Regions from separate parts of the Undibacterium sp. Xuan67W genome, predicted to be linked through region 2. Evidence: predicted binding sites of a transcription regulator. Region 2 holds the regulator's gene; each other region holds the start of a gene.
The links. The regulator LexA, encoded in region 2, represses DNA repair genes until DNA is damaged. The targets are predictions, from matches to a motif close to ACTGTATNNNNATACAGT.
Positions count from the first base shown of each region.

Region 1: a site for LexA is predicted at 3,564-3,581, ahead of imuA (translesion DNA synthesis-associated protein ImuA). Genes of this name have one in related genera too.
Region 3: a site for LexA is predicted at 3,282-3,299, ahead of dinB (DNA polymerase IV). Genes of this name have one in related genera too.

Region 1 covers NZ_JBMPPN010000008.1:17,156-24,448, reverse strand. The annotation lists gene ACO0LE_RS09135 (error-prone DNA polymerase) at 1-1,350, opposite strand, end outside; gene ACO0LE_RS09130 (Y-family DNA polymerase) at 1,357-2,889, opposite strand; gene imuA (translesion DNA synthesis-associated protein ImuA) at 2,816-3,547, opposite strand; gene ACO0LE_RS09120 (hypothetical protein) at 3,808-4,035, shown strand; gene ACO0LE_RS09115 (hypothetical protein) at 4,121-4,633, opposite strand; gene ACO0LE_RS09110 (4'-phosphopantetheinyl transferase family protein) at 4,797-5,468, opposite strand; gene ACO0LE_RS09105 (Pls/PosA family non-ribosomal peptide synthetase) at 5,487-7,293, opposite strand, start outside.
Region 2 covers NZ_JBMPPN010000007.1:34,192-41,484, forward strand. The annotation lists gene lon (endopeptidase La) at 1-2,257, shown strand, start outside; gene ACO0LE_RS08315 (C40 family peptidase) at 2,383-3,036, shown strand; gene lexA (transcriptional repressor LexA) at 3,108-3,776, opposite strand; gene rpsF (30S ribosomal protein S6) at 4,054-4,422, shown strand; gene priB (primosomal replication protein N) at 4,452-4,751, shown strand; gene rpsR (30S ribosomal protein S18) at 4,761-5,045, shown strand; gene rplI (50S ribosomal protein L9) at 5,073-5,525, shown strand; gene ACO0LE_RS08345 (hypothetical protein) at 5,536-5,730, opposite strand; gene ACO0LE_RS08350 (replicative DNA helicase) at 5,729-7,117, shown strand; gene ACO0LE_RS08355 (DUF47 domain-containing protein) at 7,236-7,293, shown strand, end outside.
Region 3 covers NZ_JBMPPN010000004.1:280,775-288,067, forward strand. The annotation lists gene ACO0LE_RS05775 (PAS domain-containing protein) at 1-2,116, opposite strand, end outside; gene ACO0LE_RS05780 (thioredoxin family protein) at 2,129-2,584, opposite strand; gene ACO0LE_RS05785 (hypothetical protein) at 2,875-3,189, shown strand; gene dinB (DNA polymerase IV) at 3,343-4,446, shown strand; gene ACO0LE_RS05795 (substrate-binding periplasmic protein) at 4,567-5,349, opposite strand; gene ACO0LE_RS05800 (M16 family metallopeptidase) at 5,590-7,293, opposite strand, start outside.

The sequences.
Region 1 (7,293 bases), on a different contig from region 2:
GCCGCGTGATCGTATGGTGTGCACTGCGGCCGCAATCGCAGTGCGGTCTCTGCCATACTTGTTATAGATGTATTGGATCACTTCTTCACGTCGTTGATGTTCAAAGTCCACATCAATATCGGGAGGTTCGTTACGTTCTTTGGATAAAAAGCGTTCAAACAACATAGTGCTGCTATCAGGGTCAACTTCGGTAATGCCAAGGCAGTAGCAGACAACAGAATTCGCTGCGGAGCCTCGCCCCTGGCAAAGAATATTGATTGAACGAGCATACCGGACGATGTCATAGACTGTCAGAAAGTACGGCTCATAAGCCAGGTCATTAATCAGATGTAATTCGTAGTCGATGCGTTTTGCGACTTTGTCCGATATCCCGTTAGGAAAGCGGTTTGCGGCACCGAGTGCGACTTCTTGTTTGAGGTAAGTTGCTGGTGTATGGCCTTTTGGAATAAGTTCATCTGGATATTCGTAGCGCAATTCCGTGAGAGAAAACTGACATAGGTTGGCTATTTTGACTGACTCTGCCAATGCCGTTGCCGGATAAATATTCGCTAGCCGTAGTCGTGACCGCAAATGCTGTTCTGCATTCGGCGCAAGTGCATAGCCGCATTCGGCAACGGGACGGCTGAGTCTGATTGCTGTCAATACGTCTTGTAATGGTTTGCGAGACCGCACATGCATACAAACATTGCCAGTTGCAACCACCGGTAACTGGTATTGACGGGCAATCGAGGTAACGGTATGGCGATGTACATCATCCATGGCCTGATATAACAAAGTGAGACTGATCCAGACGCGTTGCGGAAAGGTTTTTTTCATCCAAACAACTTGCTTTGCCAGCGTGTCTGGGTTCGCCGGATAGTCAGGAACCAGCAAGATTAAGCAGTCAGGCAAGCCTTGCAGGTGGGTGTATTCTGCTGGCGGATGACTAAAGTCTTCCTTTGTAATGAGGTAGCTACCTTTAGTAATACGGGTTCGTGCCATTGTGATGAGTTCGGACAAATTGCCGTAGCCTTCACGGTTTTGAGCAAGAGCGATCAGTGCTGGCGCAGGAATATACGTATCCGCCACATCTTCTCCATCAGGCTCAGTCGTATCAGTGAGACGAAAATACGATCCGATAATCAGATTTAACTCAGTATTTTTAATAGCAACATGGGCTCGTACGACACCCGCTAGCGAACATTCGTCCGTAATCGCTAAAGCCTTATAAGCGAGTTGCGCTGCCCGTTGCGCCAACTCTTCCGCGTGCGAGGCTCCATGTAAAAAGCTGAAATTGGACTGGCAAAATAATTCGGCGTACTCTGGCAACGTATAGGTTGGCACCGGATTGATCGGTGGTGTTATCTGCATGATGTTTTATCCAAATAGGCCATGCACAAACCAGCTGGCGCCATCCTCTGCCTGCTCACCCAGACGTTCTCTATAAATCCAGTAACGTATATGACTGGGATTTTCCGCAATAAAGTAATCGCGGGTCACGAGTTGCCCGTTCCACCAGCCGGCTTCTATGCGCTCGGCACCAGATAAGAGTTTTAAGGGTGCATCGTAATACGGTCGGTGATGACGGATCGCCAGGGGTTGTGCCTTCTCAAATAACCAGACTGGACGCGCTGCCTGATTGGGTGTCTCTGTCGATAGTAAGTGCAACTTTGTGGCGTTTTTCTTTTGTGCATGGACGACGGAGATCCAGGTATTGGCGACTTCTGGTCGATGATCCTCTTGTGGTAAGGCTTGCAATACCTGATCATCGCCTAGGCGCGCGATCAGTAGCTCCAGAAGTCGGTGATGGTCTTCTGCATAGGCTTTGGGTTCTGGAAATAGGGTGGCATTCATTACCTGTCTTATCTGTACCTGACTTGCTGCAAGCTTGACGGCAATTACTGGTGCGTGAAGCTGGGTTATTGCGAGCCTTTCTTTCAGCAATCTGAGCAGATGATCTTCACGCCAGGCAGGTTCTGCCAACTTGATATTAAGATGCGTCGGTGCAATTGCCTGACGACCGCGTTCATGTTCGAGATACAGATCAATTTGTGATACCGCGAGTTGCTTAGCCGCCAACCAGCCCATTAGTTGCATGAGCAGACTGTGAATGAACGCCAGAATCATTTCTGCGTGTTCAATTCTGCCTGGTAATTCCGTACGACTCTGGAATTGCGGTGGGACATTGATACATTCAAACAGTTCGGTCTGTTTTCCATATGCTCGATCCATGAGGTCAAGAATTTGTACGCCACAGCGGCGTTTGAGTCCAGCTCGAGGCAGCGCTTGCAGTGCTCCCAGCGTATTGCAAGCGATACCGCGCAGCCATTCCAGTCGTTCTTGTGCTTCTGGGAGTAGAGCGACGGGTAATTGATTTAGTCTTTGTCGAAGTTTTTCTAGTTTTAAAATACGTTTTAACCTGTGCGTTTTTTGTAAGTGGAATGAGCCTATCATCTCACTGCGTGCCAGCAGCCATGCCCCCATTGCGGTTGGGGCGCAACTCAAAGAGATGCTGATGCCCATCACGCGCATGCTGTGCCGTATCAAATGGCATAAGCGGCGTATGCCACCAAACAATCGCAGACTTGCTCCGACCTCCATTAGCAGGCAGTTATGCGTCGTATAAGTAACTTGTGGCGTGTATTGCAGTAAGGCCATCGCCACTTGCTCCAGACACCGTTGTTCTAAAATTGGCTGACGCGTATAAAGTATGACCTCTGGTAGTAGCATTTGTACGCTTGCTTTTTTCATGGCGTGCTGAGCGCCTCCTGCCAGCGCGCTGGAGGATGCGCAGCTGATCCGATTTTGCTCAAGTACAACCTCAGTCCCATCAGGATTAATGCGCCAGTTCGGGCGAAATACTTCGAGTTGCAGCAAGGGCAGATGTAGTGCAATCCACAGAGGTTTCATTCATTGCCTCAACCGGCGAAATAGGTAAATGTGAAAACAAGGACGGTAGCGCCAATAACAAAGGCTGTTCTCGCTGGACACCGCGCCGTTTAATGAACTGAATCTGTATGCCATCAATAACCGGCGTGAGATGTAAGCGCAAAGGTGCCGGTGAGGGCATCTCTGCACAGGTGCTGGGACGCATCATAAAAAAAACGGTATCTCCGCTTTGTGCTGCCAGATGTAATCGTCTCAGAGCCTCAGTGCGGATATGTGTTTGCCACATTAAGAGCGTTGCGCAACTGCCGCTGCGTAAGACCTGTTCTGCCGCCCATAAGGCATCTCCTGACTTTTTACAACGTATCCAAAGACATTGTTTAAGCGGAATTCCGTAAGCACGTAAGGCTAGTAGTTGAGGCTGATGCGGCGGTTGTATCAGTACTATGGTGCGTTCATCTGATTTCAGAAGCTGGGCCAGAGCCGGCTGCAAAAGACGCAATTCAGCACTTCCAGACTGCTTGAGTAGTAATTCGTTTAATGAGCCGCGAGGCCAGCCACCGCCAGGTAACTCTCTCGATAAATTCGGAAAAGTGCTGTTGATACAGGTCGTCGTGTTACTGGCTAATTGCGAGGCGCGCCATAACGAAGGATGAATGTGATCCGGAGAATAGGTAAACATAGGGGCTTAAATAAATACTGTATATGTGTACAGTATAATATTTAAATCGCTTATTTTTCAATAGCTTAGGGGAATACAAAAATAAATTAAATACTGATTGCATATACAGTATTTTGTGATAAAGTATGTCCTGTGGCATCCATTTGTTTGGTTTGGCTAAGTAGAGTTAAGAGATTTATTTAGTAGATAAGTGATGAGCAGACGCATTGATCAAACTTATTCATCGGATTTTTTCATTACTGATTGGGAGATGATTCAACATGGCACACCTTGAAAATTCATTTGACGGACAATTTAGCCTGCAAGTCGCACCAACTTCATTTTTGATGCGCTTGGGTAGTCGTGAGATTTTTGTATGTCGTGATTTCCGCCGACGCTACTACCGTGTCAATCCTTTGATGGATTTTTCTACCGGTATCGAGGCGGGTCATCTGGAACTTTTGTTGTTCCGTAAATGGCTCATTATCTTTTCTAAGGCCAAATGGTAAGTCTGTTGTTTCTAAGCTTCCTAAATGCCGGATAAGATAAATAGTGTTTACAGGTATTTCGTCGTATTTTGAGATCTCTGGATTATCAAAAACGAAGTCTGCGTTCGCTTGGGTCAAATAATGGATCTGGCCCATTCTCTAATTTTTTGACAATCCCTGATTGATCAAAGTAGATGGTCATCAAGGAATTCCAGACGCCACTTTCCTTGTATGGGTAAGACCAGGCTTCAAGTGCGACACGTGGGTAATAAGCTGTTTCTCCGGGAGCGCCAATGAGCTTGATGACCGCATTTTTATCCATGGAACCTACTTTGATTTCAGCAAACTTTTGCAAAGTCAATACTTGTTCATATGATATAAGCCGCCCATCATGATCGAAGCGCGCCATATGAGTTGCCTGCGCCATTCTGCCACGCATGTACTCCCATAGATGCTGGTCGCCATCTTGATAAATATGTGTTGGCTTACCTAGTTCAAGTGCAACTTCTTGTTCTGCTTGCCCAGCTTTTACGCTGCTCAGGCCGTAACTGACACAGGACGACAAATTCAATGCAACGATTGAGATGAGACTACTGGCAAGGAGGCGTGAAGGTTTCATGGCATGCTTTAGGTTTTGTTGAGATTCAAACGCATGCCCGATGCATCGGGGTTTTGTGATGCCTTGCTACGTATTTGCAATGCCGGTACATCGCTTTATCTTGACTGGCAAAGGCTTAACGTTGGAATTCTCAATTAGAAGATTTTTTATAAACGCTTCTATCCTAAACCTTATTTGTAAATGCGTTTGACTGTGCGGAAAAAGTGATACTGCCACAATAATTTTCGGGTAAATCAAGCTTGTACGTAGGCATGGCTTGTAACTTAGTATGCCTCCCAGCGGCAACCGTTTCAGACCATTCGCTTAATGCCTTGCCAGCACATTTATAGCGGGCTTCAAGCATAGTCCATTCTTGTGCAAAACTCAGTAGCTGCTGTTCCGGCGTCAAGCTGCGTATCATCTTGTGGCGATCGGGGTCAAGATAAATACGCGCAATATCTTGCCATTCAAACGACTCTTTTGCCAGACTCTTGGTGTGGAGGAGGTCGATACCGACGCTGGAGTTCAGGCAAATTGCCGCTAATGATAATCCTGCTTCATGACTGATCGATAAAGCAGCTTCATGATCTGAAAAAAAGAGTCGGGGAGCTCTGCCGGATGATGCTGAAATCTCAATGTCACGTATGTCGATTTGATAGCATTGCTGAATCAAGGTAATAATTGCACACCGTATTTGTTGCCTTGCTCTTGTACGATCTTGCGTGCTGTAATTAGATATAGCGATGACGACATACCGGTGTAATCGCAATGTGGAACTTGCGTCATCCAAGTGCTCAGGTAAATAAAATACCGGCACGGATGCCGGTATTGACGTGGGAAGTAATGAGGCAGGCATTACTTTGGTAGCGATGAACTAGTTCGCGATTGCGGCAGGGCAACCGCGCCAGCTAGATTTTGCGGGAATAAATTCTCCCTTCATGACCAGCGTCAAAGCACCAAGCTGCGCATCATCACCGACAACCGCACTGTAAAGCACCGAACTCCTCGGCCCCATATAAACGCGCTCACCGATGATCACTTCATCGATCTTCATGACGCGATCTTCAAACAGATGGGTTTGCGGACAACAAAGAGCGTTAATTTCGCTATAAGCACCGATGCTGGCACAATCAAATTCAGTAATATCTGTCGTATCAAGATAAACACCGCGTCCGATTTTGCAACCCAGTAATCTGAACGCCAGCGGCAACCAAGGTGTGCCACGCAGATAACGCATGAAGTTAGGAACAGCGATACCTTCGTATAAATTCGTAATACCTTCAGACAGCCAGACAAAGGATGTCCACATTGGTACGCTACTTTTTTTATAGCGGAAAATGAATACCCATTTGAGTACCAGAACGAAGCCAAAACTGCCGATGCCGTACCACAATCCAGCAATGGATAAATAGTAGGCGACTTCATCCCAGCGATCATCACCTGCCAGTGGCATGAGATCTAATACGATCGTATAGCCAACGGCAATGACCATCGCATGGGGCGCAATAATTCTGAATGCTTCAATCAGTCCGCGACCTAGCCTGCGCATAAGGGAAGGGTGGAAGGTAAGTTCTTCAGGAAAGCCTTTTACTTCCTCACGTGCAGGTAAATGGATGGGAGGAGAGCCCAGCCAGGTATCACCTTCATGCATCTGGCTATTCTTTGGCGCACTGGTATGGACACCGATCAGTACATTTTCAGGCAGGATTGTGCCATCTGGAATGTAAGCTCCATTGCCGACAAAACTGCGTCGCGAAATGATGGTCGGTTGCATACTCATCCAGCCGCCATCAATTTCTTCATCACCTAACAATACGGCATCGGCAATAAACGTCTCGTCGCCCAGTGTCAGCATATCGGGCACCACGCCGAGAGCCGTTGAGATTTCAGCACCACGCCCGACCTTTGCGCCAAGTAAACGATACCAGTAAGGCGCATAGACCGTGGCATATACCCCGTGCAAGACGTTCAGGCTAGATTCCTGAATCTGGTTCACCAACCATTTACCGCAATAGGTATTGCCATGTACGGGATAACTGCCAGGTTTTAATTTAGGCAAAATACTCCAGCGTATACCCGCAGAAAGTAAGGCGGTGCAGACAATCAATACGGCTGTAGCCGGAAACGCGAGGATGAAATATTTAATGAGTTGAAACGAGAGACTTGTGTTTTGCAACCAGGCTAAACCATCGATATTGTCGATCCAGTCTATCGTAATAAAACTTGGAAACACTGGTAGAAAAAATAAGGCGGTAATGAGTAAACTACCCACAATAAAAAAGATTGCCTCACTGAAGAAACGTAGAGTCGAGACCTCCGGGCGTGGTGGCTGCGATGCGTGATCAAAGGCACCGGCATCTGCGGCCGGTGAGCCGCGCCATATTCTGTTAGCTGGAACTGATTGACCCTCGCTTAGTGCTGACTGACCTTCAAGATGGGCAAATTCGCCAAGTGATGTACCACCTTCAAGCACAGAATAAGAGCCGACATAGGATTCATTCGCTAGGGTAATCCGACCTAGGCGAAGCTCACCATGCTGCACTCTGGCATTTTCAAAATTACAGGCATTGCCGATACTGACACCATCACCAACCTGTAGTAAATCTGGTGAGCGCAAGGTGATTGAGCCGATATTCACATCCTTGCCGATTTTGGCACCTAAAGCCCGCAACCACCATGCA
Region 2 (7,293 bases):
CATGCTCGCAGCCCAAAAAGCTGCTGCCAAGGACGAACCATCCGCTGACGATATTTACGAGATCGGTTGTATCGCTAACATTTTGCAAATGTTGAAATTACCTGACGGCACCGTCAAGGTATTGGTCGAGGGCGCGCAGCGTGCACGCATCCACAAGATTACCGAAACTGAATCGCATTTTACGGCGGATCTCACGCCCGTACCTCCAGAAGAGGGTGATGACTCCGAAGTTGAAGCGATGCGCCGCGCAATCGTCCAACAATTTGACCAATACGTCAAATTGAATAAAAAAATTCCTCCTGAAATCTTGGCTTCTTTATCTGGTATTGACGACGCTGGTCGCCTTGCCGATACGATTGCCGCTCATCTGCCATTAAAACTTGAACAGAAGCAGGTTATTTTGGAAATCTTCAGTGTATCCAAGCGGCTCGAGCATTTGCTTGGACAATTGGAAGGTGAACTCGATATTCTGCAGGTAGAGAAGCGTATCCGTGGACGAGTAAAGCGTCAGATGGAAAAGTCTCAGCGCGAATATTATTTGAATGAGCAGGTTAAAGCGATTCAGAAAGAGTTGGGCGAGGGCGACGAGGGCGCAGACATCGACGAGCTGGAAAAGAAAATTGTTGCCGCTAAAATGCCCAAAGAGGCGCGCGATAAGGCCATGGCTGAGTTGAAAAAACTCAAGATGATGTCTCCTATGTCGGCAGAGGCGACCGTTGTAAGAAATTACATCGATACCATCGTTAATTTACCGTGGAAGAAAAAATCCAAAGTTAATAATGATCTGACCAATGCAGAAAAAGTGTTGGAAGATGATCACTACGGCTTAGATAAGGTCAAAGAACGGATCTTGGAATATCTTGCCGTTCAGCAGCGCGTCGATAAGTTAAAAGCTCCGATCTTGTGCCTGGTCGGTCCTCCAGGTGTTGGTAAGACTTCGCTAGGACAGTCGATTGCCCGTGCAACAAATCGTAAGTTTGTGCGTATGGCTTTAGGTGGAGTGCGCGATGAAGCTGAAATCCGCGGCCATCGTCGTACTTACATCGGTTCTATGCCAGGTAAAATTTTGCAGAGTTTGTCTAAGGTTGGCGTACGCAACCCTTTATTCCTGCTGGATGAGGTTGATAAAATGGGGGCTGATTTCCGCGGTGATCCGTCGTCTGCATTGCTGGAGGTTTTAGATCCTGAGCAAAATCATACTTTTTCAGATCATTACATTGAGGTTGACTTCGATTTGTCCGACGTAATGTTTGTGGCGACTTCTAATTCGTACAATATTCCGCCCGCTTTGTTAGATCGGATGGAGGTTATACGTCTGTCAGGTTATACCGAAGATGAAAAGACTAGCATTGCTCAACGCTACTTGTTGCCAAAACAGATTAAGAATAATGGCTTAAAAGACGGCGAGATTAATATATCCGAAAGTGCGATTCGCGACATCATTCGTTACTACACCAGAGAAGCGGGCGTGCGCTCCCTGGAACGTGAAGTTTCCAAGATTTGCCGTAAAGTAGTGAAGATGCTTTTATTGAAAAAGAGCGAGAAAAAAGCAACGATCACCTCTAAGAATCTTGATAAGTTCCTTGGTGTTCGTCGCTATGATTTTGGCGTCGCAGTGAAAGAAAATCAAGTTGGACAAGTCGTTGGTCTTGCATGGACAGAGGTCGGCGGAGATCTGTTGACGATTGAGGCCGTTGCAATGCCCGGAAAAGGCGGAGTAATACGTACAGGCACTTTAGGCGATGTCATGAAGGAGTCAATTGAAGCTGCTCGTACAGTAGTTCGTAGCCGGGCTAAGCGCCTAGGTATCAAGAATGATGTTTTTGAAAAAAGTGATATTCACATTCATGTGCCAGAGGGAGCGACTCCTAAGGATGGTCCTTCTGCCGGCATTGCGATGACGACTGCACTGGTATCTGTTTTTACAGGCATCCCTGTCCGCGCTGATGTTGCGATGACTGGCGAAATTACTTTGCGTGGCGAAGTTCTGCCTATTGGAGGATTGAAAGAGAAATTATTGGCAGCTCATCGCGGTGGTATTAAGACTGTATTGATACCAGAGGAAAATGCCAAAGATTTAGCCGATATTCCTGATAACGTAAAAAATAAATTGGAAATTATTCCTGTGCGCTGGATTGACAAGGTTTTGGAAATTGCACTTGAGCGCATGCCGGTTGCGTTAACTGATGAAGAAGTTTTGGTTGCTGCCGCAGCCAAAACAGAAACTGTTAGTGACACTGGCGTCGTAAAACATTGATTGTTTAATCTCCTAGGGTTTACCTCAAAATAGCCGCTGTTTAAATCAGCGGCTATTTTTATTTGCATCGTAATTTAAATCACGATGCCATGAAATTATTTTGGATTTAATCGAGAAATCAAATAATGGTTCATATTGAAAAAGACCAATGGTTCAGTGGTGTGTATGGAAGGGCTCTATATTTAATGGATGTATTGAGGCATCCTGAGCCGACTTACTCATCGATGAACTCCGATGAAAAAGACCGGTTCCGTCAAACCCAGTGTGATGTTGAGGAGGTTGTTCGCATTCTTGGTACACACCTTGATTTTGCTTTAGTCATGAAGTGGGATGGAGTGATAGGCTGGGTTCATGCTGCTGCAGTTAATATTGATGCAGATATTCATGCCTACATTCCTGTTGAATCTATAGATCTAAGTTCTGATGTATTTTTTCAATATTGGTTTGCAACGCCTTATATATGGGGCGGTATAACTCGTGCTGGTATTGACTGTTCTGGTTTTTCTCAACGCTATTATTATGATGTTTTAGCTAAGAGTATTCCTAAAAATTCTTACGATCAACGTCGCCTTGGTCGTTCAAAAAAACTCGCTGAAGTGGTCAATCACGACCTGATTTTTTGCACAAGAAAAGGCGGGAGAGGTATCCACCACGTTGGCATATATTTTGAGGGTAACGTGTGGCATGCTCATTCTGAGCGGGGTGTTACCTATCAATCAATGGCTGAATTTCTTGCGGATTATGAGGTGCTGCAGGTATCGGATATAGTTGAAGGATAAAGTCACTATTCTGATCAGCATGCACAAATCAGTTGCTTACTTGTGCATGTTTAGAGTCTTGCTAAGTTTGGTTAAGTCCAGGCACGGAGCAAGCCAACGGCTAAGCCTTCCAGAGAAAAATCTTCATCTTGTTCAGCAATTTTAATGTTGGGATAGTCGGGATTTTCAGCGAGTAATTCAATGATACTGCCAGTTTTTTTGTATCGTTTGACAGTCACATCGTCGCCCATGCGAGCAATAACGATCTGTCCATTTTTTGCTTCACTCGATTTTTTTACCGCGAGTAAATCGCCATCAAAAATACCTGCGTCACGCATAGACATGCCGCGGACTTTTAGTAAGTAGTCAGGTATTGCAGAAAATAATGCGGGGTCAACCTGGTAATTTGTGTCTACATGTTCTTGAGCCAAAATAGGTGAGCCGGCAGCCACTCTGCCAACTAAAGGCAGACTGAGTTGCATCAAAGCAGGGTGGGGCAATGCCATTTGTGTTCCAGCGCTAAATTTCCCTTTGAGATTGCTCAAAGCAGAGTCAAGCAGGCGTATGCCACGCGATGTTCCCGGAGCTATTTCTATAACTCCCTTGCGGGCTAGTGCTTGCAGGTGTTCCTCGGCTGCATTGGTTGAGCGAAATCCTAGTTCGTTGGCAATTTCTGCTCTCGTCGGCGGAAAGCCGGTATTTTGAATGGCATCTTTAATCAAATTCAGAATCTGTTCTTGGCGGGCAGTAAGTTTTAGCATGTCAGAATTCCAATTGGGTAAAGTTTGGCTGGGTTTATATGCAGCCTGTATTTTTGTACAGTATAAACATAAATTTCTGAATAGCCAAAATTTTTTCATTTAGAACCTGAGCCTGAATCGGAAAAGTGTATTGGATCAGTAGTTTTTTCTGTGTACGCAATAAGTGCTTGAAACTATTGAGTAAATTCAAAAAATGCAGTATAATCGTGGGCTTTTCCTCTTCCCGCACTCGTCTTGACGCCGAGGCGGGCTATTTTATTGTCCACAAGGAGAATATATGCGTCATTATGAAATCGTATTTATCGTACATCCTGATCAAAGCGAGCAAGTGCCTGCAATGATCGAGCGTTACAAAGCTTCTGTAGTAGCACGCAGCGGCCAAGTACACCGCGTCGAAGACTGGGGCCGTCGTCAATTGGCTTACATGATTCAAAAACTGGCTAAAGCACATTATGTTTGCATGAACATTGAGTGCGATGCTGAGACTCTGCTCGAGTTGGAAACCGCATTCAAATTCAATGATGCAGTTCTGCGCCACCTCACAGTCAAAATGAAAAAAGCTGAAACAGCACCATCTCCAATGATGAAAGCTGTACAGAAAGAAGATGCTGCTAAAACGCAACGCGTAGAAGCGCCAGCGGCATAATTGAGCTTTAGAGGACGCAACATAAATCAGTGAATCAGCTTAAAGTTGTTGCCAGTATTTTAGAGAAATCGGCGCTGCGCTATACGCCAGCAGGAATTCCGATAGCTTCTGCGGTACTGACGCATACTTCAAAGCAAGAGCAAGCGAATACTCAGCGTGTAGTCGAGTTTGAAATTAATGCCATTGCAGCAGGTAATATTTCAAAACGATTTTTAGAGATAGAGCTGGGAGTGGTTATGCAATTCACAGGTTTTTTGTCGCGCAAGAACCGTAACAGCAAAAGTCTCGTATTTCACATCACTGATTTCGAGGCGACTTTACTAGATTAGGAGCCAAAAATGGCATTCGGTAAAAAATTTGACAAAAGCAAATTGAAACAAAAGCGTCAGCAACAAAATCCTTTGTTCAAACGCAAAAAATTCTGCCGCTTCACAGCAGCTCATGTGGCACAAGTTGACTACAAAGACGTCGACACATTAAAAGATTTCGTGCAAGAAAACGGCAAAATTATGCCAGCACGTTTGACTGGTACTAAAGCACTGTACCAACGTCAAGTTGACACAGCGATCAAACGCGCACGTTACCTCGCGTTGCTGCCGTACACTGATCTGCACACAGCGTAATTGACGACAAGGTACTAGGAGAAAAATATGCAAGTTATTCTGATTGATAAAGTCGTTAATCTCGGCAATCTGGGCGATGTAGTTAAAGTTAAAGATGGTTACGCACGTAACTTCTTGATCCCACAACGTATGGCTCGTCGTGCAACAGCCGCTGCAATCGCTGAATTCGAAGCGAAACGTGCAGACTTAGAAAAAGCTGCTGCTGAACGCTTAGCTGTAGCGCAAGCTGCTGGTGAAAAACTGTCAGGTTTGACAGTCCAGATTTCGCAGAAATCTGGTGTTGATGGCCGTTTGTTCGGTTCTGTGACTAACTTTGACATCGCTGAAGCTCTGGTAAAACAAGGTTTCGCGGTTGAAAAAGCGCAGATTCGTATGCCACAAGGTCCGTTGAAAATTGTTGGCGATCATTCTGTTGCTGTTGCATTGCACACAGACGTCGTTGTTGACGTGACTGTTGCTGTATTGGGCGAGCACGCTTAATACGCTCATTTTAGTCGTAGAAAAAGCCGGGCTTGCCCGGCTTTTTTACGTTAATAACAGTTTGATATATGTTTGGTGATTTTTTCTGATGGTGTTTTGCATGTTTGTTCCATCTTTGATGCGTCAAGTACTTGCGGTTTGGGTAAGGCATTTGCTTTGCTTTCTTTGTTTTTGAAGCGGAATAAAAAGGTATAATGCGCGCCATGAAAGCACCTTCCGATCCGCAATTAGATTCCATTCGCGTTCCCCCACATTCCATCGAGGCAGAGCAGTCTGTGCTTGGTGGGCTGTTGCTTGATAATGCTGCCTGGGACCGGATCGCTGACTTTATCCGTGAGGATGATTTCTACCGATATGACCACCGTATTATTTTTCAGGCGATTGTTAAGCTGATTAATGCGACAAAGCCCGCTGACGTCATTACGGTATATGAGGCCCTAACTGGAATCAATAAGGCTGATGATGCAGGTGGCCTGACCTATCTGAACGCGCTAGCACAAAATACGCCGTCTGCAGCCAATATTCGTCGTTATGCAGAGATTGTGCGCGACCGTGGTGTCTTGCGTAAATTGATATCGGTCTCTGACGAAATTGCCGGGAATGCGTTTAATCCGCAAGGCAAAGAAGTTAAGCAAATGCTTGACGAAGCTGAGTCGAAGATTTTTGCGATTGCGGAAGAGGGCGCGCGCGGGGCTCAAGGCTTTACGGCGATTCAGCCTTTGTTGACGCAAGTTGTTGAGCGGATTGATGAGTTATATAACCGTGATCACACCAGTGATATTACTGGTGTTCCTACTGGCTTTGCTGATTTGGATCGTATGACATCAGGATTGCAACCTGGTGATTTAATTATTGTTGCAGGTCGTCCATCGATGGGTAAAACGGCATTTTCTATTAACATTGGTGAAAACGTTGCTATTGAAAGTGGTTTGCCAGTCGCCGTGTTTTCGATGGAAATGGGCGGCGCGCAATTAGCAATGCGTATGCTGGGTTCCGTTGGTCGCCTGGATCAGCACCGGTTACGTACCGGACGCTTGGTTGATGAGGATTGGCCGCGCTTAACGCATGCGATTCAAAAAATGAACGATGCACAGTTGTACATTGATGAAACGCCGGCACTTAGTTCTATTGAGTTGCGTGCCCGCTCACGTCGTTTGTCACGTCAATGTGGCAAATTGGGATTGATCATTATCGATTACTTGCAACTGATGTCAGGTAACTCTGGCGGTGAAAATCGGGCGACAGAAATTTCTGAAATATCTCGTAGCTTAAAAGGTCTGGCGAAAGAATTGCAGTGTCCTGTTATCGCATTATCCCAGTTGAATCGCTCGCTTGAGCAACGGCCTAATAAGCGTCCCGTTATGTCGGATTTGCGCGAATCTGGTGCGATTGAGCAGGATGCAGACGTTATCTTGTTTATTTATCGTGATCAGGTCTATAACCCTGACTCGCCCGATAAGGGTACCGCAGAAATTATCATCGGCAAACAGCGTAATGGCCCTATTGGCAGCGTACGCCTGACATTTCTGGGTGAGTACACCAAATTTGATAATTACACCGGATCATTATCTGTGTATGGCGATAACGAATAATCAAATTTTCGCAGTTGGTTTTAGTAAATTTATTCAATATGAAGCAGCGTCTGGAGTTGTAGGACACGTTCCTGTAGCTTCGGCACAATTTTAGCGTTACTACTTTAGTGAGAAAAAAATGTTTGGACGATTGATGCCCACAGAGGGAAAGTTTTTTGAACTCTTTAATCAGCATG
Region 3 (7,293 bases), on a different contig from region 2:
CACGTATCGAGGTAAGGGGCGTACGTAATTCATGGCTGACTACTGAGATGAATTCCGATTTCAATTGGTTGATGCGATGGCGTTCGCTGATATCCATGGCAAAAACAACCCACTCGCTGAGGGAGTTTTCTAAGTGACAAAGACCGACCAGAACTGGTATGTCGTGACCGCTTGGATGTTTCAGAGTGACCTCGAATGGCGCGGTTGTTCCTGCATTGACCAACTCGGCGTAGGCGTGTCGGCATACAAGGATGTCTGCTTCCGACAGAAGTGATTCCCAGATTCGTTTCCTGCTCAGCAAATGTTCGCGGGTATGCCCACAAAGCTGGGCGAAGACGTCGTTGACATCGTTTAGTTGACCGTTCTCACCACCTTGCGCAATACCGATAAGGCTGGAATTAATCAGGCGTTGTAAACGTTGCTCGCTCTGTTTTAAGGCATCCATGGTGCGTCGTTGGTCGGTGATGTCCTCCATCATCCAGACCGTGCCACGGACGTAATTTTCTGGAGGCAATGCGCGGCCGGCAATCCTAGCCAAAAACGATTCGCCGGTTATTCGCTTGACACGCCATTCGATTTCAACCGGCTGGTCCAATTGCAGACGTGGAATAACCTGAGCGCCAAAGGCGTGATAGTCGTTCTCGTCTGCATAAAGGAATGTCGTTTTTTTTCCTATCATCGCCAGTGCGTCGTCGAATCTACATAAATCGGCCAGCACTTTATTGGCGCGGATGATCACGCCGTCACTGACAAACATAATCCCGACCGGCGCATTATTAATCAGGATATCGAGTTCCCTCGCCAATAGTTTGTACCGATCTTTGCTTGCCTGTAGCAATTCCTGATTGACGCGCAACATCTCTTCACTTACTTTGCGCTCGGTGATGTCAATGTGTGTGCCTTGCATGCGCACGGCTCTGCCTTGACTATCGCGCTCGACAATCCTGCCGCGTGACATGATCCAGATCCATTCGTCAGATTTGGTTTTTTGCCGGAATTCCGCCTGGTAGTCGCTACCGTCTTCGGCCTTAATATGGCTGCGTAAAGCGGCCTTTAGACGCGGTACGTCATCTGGGTGAATACCTGATTTCCAAAAATTATTCCAAAACTCCGGCTGGTTGGCGAATTCATCAGCATCGTAGCCCAGCATCCTGGCATACTCGGGACTGTATTGACCTTCGCCAGTCAGAATGTTGATGTCGTACAACCCTTGGTTCGAGGCTTTTAAAATCAAGCGGATTTGCTGTTCGGCTTTATATGCACGCTCTTCTGCCTGTTTGCGTTCCGTGATGTCGCTTAAAAAACCATGCCACAAAATGCTACCGTCAATCATGCGTTCCGGTGTTGCATTGCCCACATACCAACGTGCCGTGCCATCAGTTTGCAAGACCCGGTATTCATAATGCCATTGCGATAGTTCCATTGCAGATATCTTGACGCCGCTCAACATTGCCGGCAGGTCGTCGGGATGAATTTTGCTGAACAGCGCGCTCGCATCTTCACGTAATTGCTCGGGCTGGATGCCGAATACATCAACGACAGCCTGGCTTGCATAAGGGAAGCAAAAGCGTCCGTCCGGGAAGCGTTGAAACTGAAAAAACACGCCCGGCAGGTAGCGTGAAAAATTCGATAGCAGCGTATGACTCTCTTTGAGCTGGTCGGTCAGTTGACGGTTTTGCGTGATGTCGGTAATCAGGCCCAACATCCGGATCGGCTGCCCATCGGCATTACGTTCAACAACGGCACCGCGTGAACGCACCCATTTCCAGCTGCCATCACGGCACCGCATGCGGTGCTCGTCCTCGTAGTCGGGTGTTTGACCTTCCAGATGTCGTCTGGTGGCTTCCATAGCATGACCAATATCATCCGGGTGCACATGAGACAACCAGTCATCGATATGCAGACCCATCTCATGTTCAGCATATCCCAGAATTTTTTTATAACTACGAGAAAAAAAGGTCTCGTTGGTGATCAGATTCCAGTCCCATAAACTATCGCCAATGGCCTCCAGCAAAGCGCGCAAGCTACTGCCCGCGGCACGCTCGCCAGGCTGCACCAGCGGACCTGCAGCGTTGCTGGGACCGGTAGCGCCAGCATCTGGCAGTTTGGATGGCATGATCAGAGAGGCTTAGGGATGCTGATTCGCAACCTGACTGAAGAAATCATAAATTCCCTGATCGCTCATCTTACGTGCGTTCGACAATTCACCTGCTTTGGTCGCATACAGCAAGGTGTTATTCGGCTTTAATACGACAGCGGCGGGAATGCCTTTTTTGATGGGGTTTTCGTAGCGGTTCGCGATGCCGAGATTGCGGTCAAATTGCCCGACATCAACTTTGACCACAATAAATTTGCTGGCAATTAATGTGGCACTTTGTCCTTTGATCGACTTATCGAGTTCCAGACAATCTTTGCACCAGTTGGCACCAAAAATCACCAGGACTTTTTTATTTGCGGCTTGCGCTGCTGATAAGGCCTTATTCAATTCTGCCTGAGCATCGGCAGCTTCATCATAAGGCTGGGCGGGATTGGCGAGTGCTGCCGTGAAAAACAGGCTGAGGCAGATAGCGATCAATTGTTTCATGAAGATTCTCTTTGCATGGTGCGCTCGCAGCCCTCCTGTCCGGCTGCCAGCATAGATGAGTGGAAAAAACACCGGAGCGATGCTCTTGCCCAGTTTTTACATGATGACGCAATTATCGGAATTTGTCATGAGTCGCTACGCTCTGTGGGGAACCGCACAGAGTAGTCGCCAATTGCTGTCTATAACGTGACCTATGGTCAAGTATTTCTTAAACATAACGATGTTAGCGACCTTGACCCAGCCTTTTACTGAAGTACTTGCGTAAGCAAGCAATTGAAACCGAGGGAATCATGAGCAACCTAACAGAGCTTCAAACCAGAGAATTCCATTACGATCCAGATAACTTATTGGATACCCTGATTCACCAGTTGCATTTCAAAAATGACGCTGCTTTGTCGCGAGCTCTCGAGGTCGCACCTCCAGTGATCAGCAAAATCCGCCATCGCCGCTTGTCCGTTGGTGCGTCCTTGCTAATACGTATGCATGAGATCTCGGATTACAGCATCAAAGACTTACGTGCGTTCATGGGTGATAGACGCAGTAAGTTCCGTATTAGTCCGCAGCAATTCAAACCAAAACAAAGCAATCTCGCGTCGCTCTCCTAAGCCTGAACGTTTTTCTGGGACGGTCAGTTGGGAGGCGCGATGTTAAGCGACATGACTAAGCAGTATTGCGAAGCAATATGATGAATGTATTTACTGATCATATATACAGTTGATAGAGTAAAATATCGATTGTCTCGCACAGCCTAGCGTGTCATTACCGTGCCTCCTGTTTCCCGAAAAATTATCCACTGCGATTGTGATTGCTTTTACGCTGCCATCGAGATGCGGGATGATCCGCGTTTGCGTGATAAACCCTTGGCAGTCGGTGGTCGTGCCGATCAGCGCGGTGTCGTTGCTACCTGCAATTATGAGGCGCGACGTTACGGTGTCCGCTCTGCCATGCCAACCTCGCTGGCGCTGCGCCGCTGCCCTGATCTGGTGGTCATACCGCCGACCATGGAAAAATACCGCGTCGCCTCCAAAGCTATCTTATCGATTTATCGTGATTACACCGATCTGGTTGAGCCTTTGTCGCTTGATGAAGCTTATCTTGATGTCAGTGAGTGTACCCAGCACAAAGGCAGCGCCACGCTGATTGCGCAAGAGATACGCGCACGCATTGCCGCGACAGTCGGCATCACGGCATCAGCGGGTGTCGCCAGCAATAAGTTCCTCGCCAAAATCGCCAGTGACTGGAACAAGCCAGACGGTTTGTTCGTGATTTTGCCGGATCAGGTTGAGGACTTTGTCGCTGCCTTGCCAGTCGCTCGTCTGTTTGGTGTTGGCAAGGTCACCGCGGCCAAATTACATGCGCTTGGTATACAAGAATGCCGTGATCTGCGTGCCTGGTCTGTGCAGGACCTCGTGCAACAGTTCGGTAAGCTGGGCAATAGCCTCTACATGCTATGTCGCGGGATTGACCGACGTGAAGTGATCGCTCATTCAGAGCGTAAATCCATCAGCGTCGAAGAAACCTATACAAACGATTTGCCCGATCTGGCGGCTTGTATGGCAGAGTTGCCTTTGCTGTATGCGTCGCTGGTTGCCAGGGTGCAGCGAGTGCAGCCTGAAGAATCGATACAAAAGTTAAGCATCAAAATCCGTTTCAGCGATTTCCGGCAAACCACCGTCGAGTGCCGTAGTCATGAACTGAACGATCAACTGTTCCGGCAACTGATGGAAACGGGATTCTTGCGCCGCAATTTGCCAGTACGTTTGTTAGGGCTGGGTGTTGGCCTGGGAGCCGGCCTGAGTACAAAGCATGCAGCGCTGAGGGCGGAGCAGATTCCCTTGTTTAGCATGGATGATTGCTGGTAATTCTAGACAGCTATAAATATAAATACTGCCCTATAGTATATTCGTATACCCTAATCTAATAATGCGGGTTACGGGAATTTTTTCAAAAAAATAGGGGAGTATATGTTTGGTGGACCGCGATCAGCGACTTCCAGCAGCGTCTGTCAGCTTAAAATAGGTATTCTCAAATTTTTTGATATCGACTTTTTCTAGCGCCGCATTAAAGCTTTTGCGCATCGCCAATCCACGGTCGGTATGCTGAAAACAGATATGCATCGAGAAGTTTGTCAGTTCCTGAGGGTGGAACTCGATCTGATCCCGATTCGCTTGCAAGCCTGGTTCGGTGACCAGTAGCTGGCGCAAGACGTTTTTATCGATCACGATCACGTCGATTCTTTGTGCCAGCAGTTTGCGCAAATTGCTGACATCAGAAGGTGCGGTGTCAGTTTTCAGTAAACCTTTTTTGATCATCGCGTCAAACTCTTCTCCGTTCGCATAATCTTGCACGATACCGATTTTGTACGTTTGTAAATCACTCAATTTTAGCCAGTCAAACGGTCGCTTTTTTAGGTAAGCAAAGCCCACAACACTATGACCTAGTATCCCCGAAAAATAACAGCTACTCTCTCGCTCTTTCGTGTAAAAAGCCGGAAAATATCCGGCATAGGCGGGGTCATTGCCACCGAATTGTACGGCGCGGCTCCAGGGCGCATAACTGATTATTGTATCGATACCTATCTGGCGGGCAGCGACTTTCACAATCGATGCCGTCAGACCGTCATCACGTAACTGTGAGCCGACATAAGGTGACCATTCCAGACTGGCCAGCCGCATCACCGTGTCGTCGGCGGTTGCTTGCGATACGGTTGTTAGTGCTGTTATTCCGGTTACGGCGATGAATAGAGAGAACGCCCAGCTTTTCATGGAAGAATCAAATAAAAACGATAGCGCAGTGTAGCGTAATTTGCCTGGCTATCGTCAGGGTCGTTGACACCCACATCACCTGCAGGATGTGTGATTATCAACAGACCTGAACTCCTCTCGACTACTCTGGGCGACCGGCCCGAAAACCACGTCAGACTGGCCAAGTAATTTTTGCCGGACTTTTGCGACGTTTATGCGATCCGCCAAGCGAATCGCATTGTCTGCGGTGAATTCAGTGCGTTATTTGAAATCACCGGCAAAAACCGTCAGCATCTTGTCGTAGGCAACATATTTATTCATGGCTGCTTTAACATCGGCATTAGTCAGCGCCATGATTTTTTTCTCCAGCGCCGCATCGAATTGCATGGTGCGGCCGAGGTAGAGGTTCTGCACCAGTTCTTGCGCCAGTCCTGAGTCCTGACTGCGACCTAGCTGCGATTGCTGGATCAGGCTCTTTTTACCCTCTGCCAGTTCCACCGGGGTAAAACCGTCTTTCAGTACGCGGGCGATTTCTTCGCGGAAGCCCGCTTCGAGTTTAGCGCGGTTTTGTGGCGCGAAAATCGCACCAGCAGTGAAGCTGGCGGCTTCATCAATGGACGATGCATTGAAGAACGAGCCGCCGCCATAACTGATCCCGTCTTTTTGACGGATACGATCCAGTATGCGTGAATTCGCACTACCGCCGAGCAGATAATTTCCCAGCGTGAGTGCCGCATAATCAGGATGCTGATCACTGACAGGGAGGTTCAGCGTACCGAAGAAAAACGCATTTGCCTTATCCGGCGTGATCTGGCTCAAGGCCGCCGGTTTCACTGCCACAAAAGGTTTCGCCAGGCGGGTAAATTTTTGCCGGGCTTGCCAGTCACCAAAATCGCGTTGAAGCTGGGTTTTGATTGCGCTCGCATCGAAGTCACCAACCACCGCAAGCTGTGCATTATTCGCACCGTAAAACGCTTGCCAGAACGCTTTAGCATCCGCTAATTTTGCGGCCTTGAGCTGTGCGATTTTTTCATCGGTACTGCGGTAGTAGCGCGCATCATCGGCAGGCCAGGTGTTGGTTGCCTTGCGTGCCATATCGATCGCAATGGCTTGCGGATCTTTACGTGATTCTTCCAGCTGGGCTAACTGTGCCGTGATCAGCTGAGTAAATTCCGCCTCGCCAAAAGCAGGTTTGCGCAAGGCATCGCGTACCAGTTCGAGGGCGCGGGTCAGATTTTCCCGTGTCGTTTCCAGAGTGATGCTGGCGGAACTCGCCGATCCAGAAATTTGCAGCTTGGCTTTGAGCTGGTCGAGCTGTTCTGAGAACTGCTGATGGCTTAAGCTCTCGGTGCCGCGGCTCAGCATGGCTGCCGCAAGTCCGGCATCATTCGCTTTGCCTTTTAGACTGACTTCATCACCGAGATTGATTTCCATCGTCAGAACCACGGTGTTGCCGCGTGTGGTTTTCGGCAGCAAGGCGTATTTCAAGCCATTGCTCAGGGCGCCGGTCTGGGTGCGCTTATCGATATTCTCCGGCGTCGTGACAAAGTTCTCTGCCTGCGCCATTGCGACACCAGGTTTGAAGGTGTTGATTTGCTCTTGCAATGCGACCTTGGCGGGTGCGGGCGCACGTACTGGCTGGGCTTCGGGAATGAAGCGACCCGTGGTGCGGTTGCTTGATTTGAGCCAGGTTGTCGCCACGCGTTGCACATCGTCCAGCGTTAACGCGCGCATGCGGTCGCGGAATAAAAAGAACAAGCGCCAGTCGCCATTCCCAATGCTGTCGGACAGCGAGACGGCAAATTTTTCAGGATCGTTAAATACCTGTGCAAGATTGTTTTCCAGATTCGCTTTGGCGCGCTTTAATTCATCAGCGGTGACCGGCTCTCTGGCAAATCCTTCAACCGTATTGATCAGGATTTTTTTCGCTTCATCGAGATCCTGTTCACTACGTAAATTCGCTCC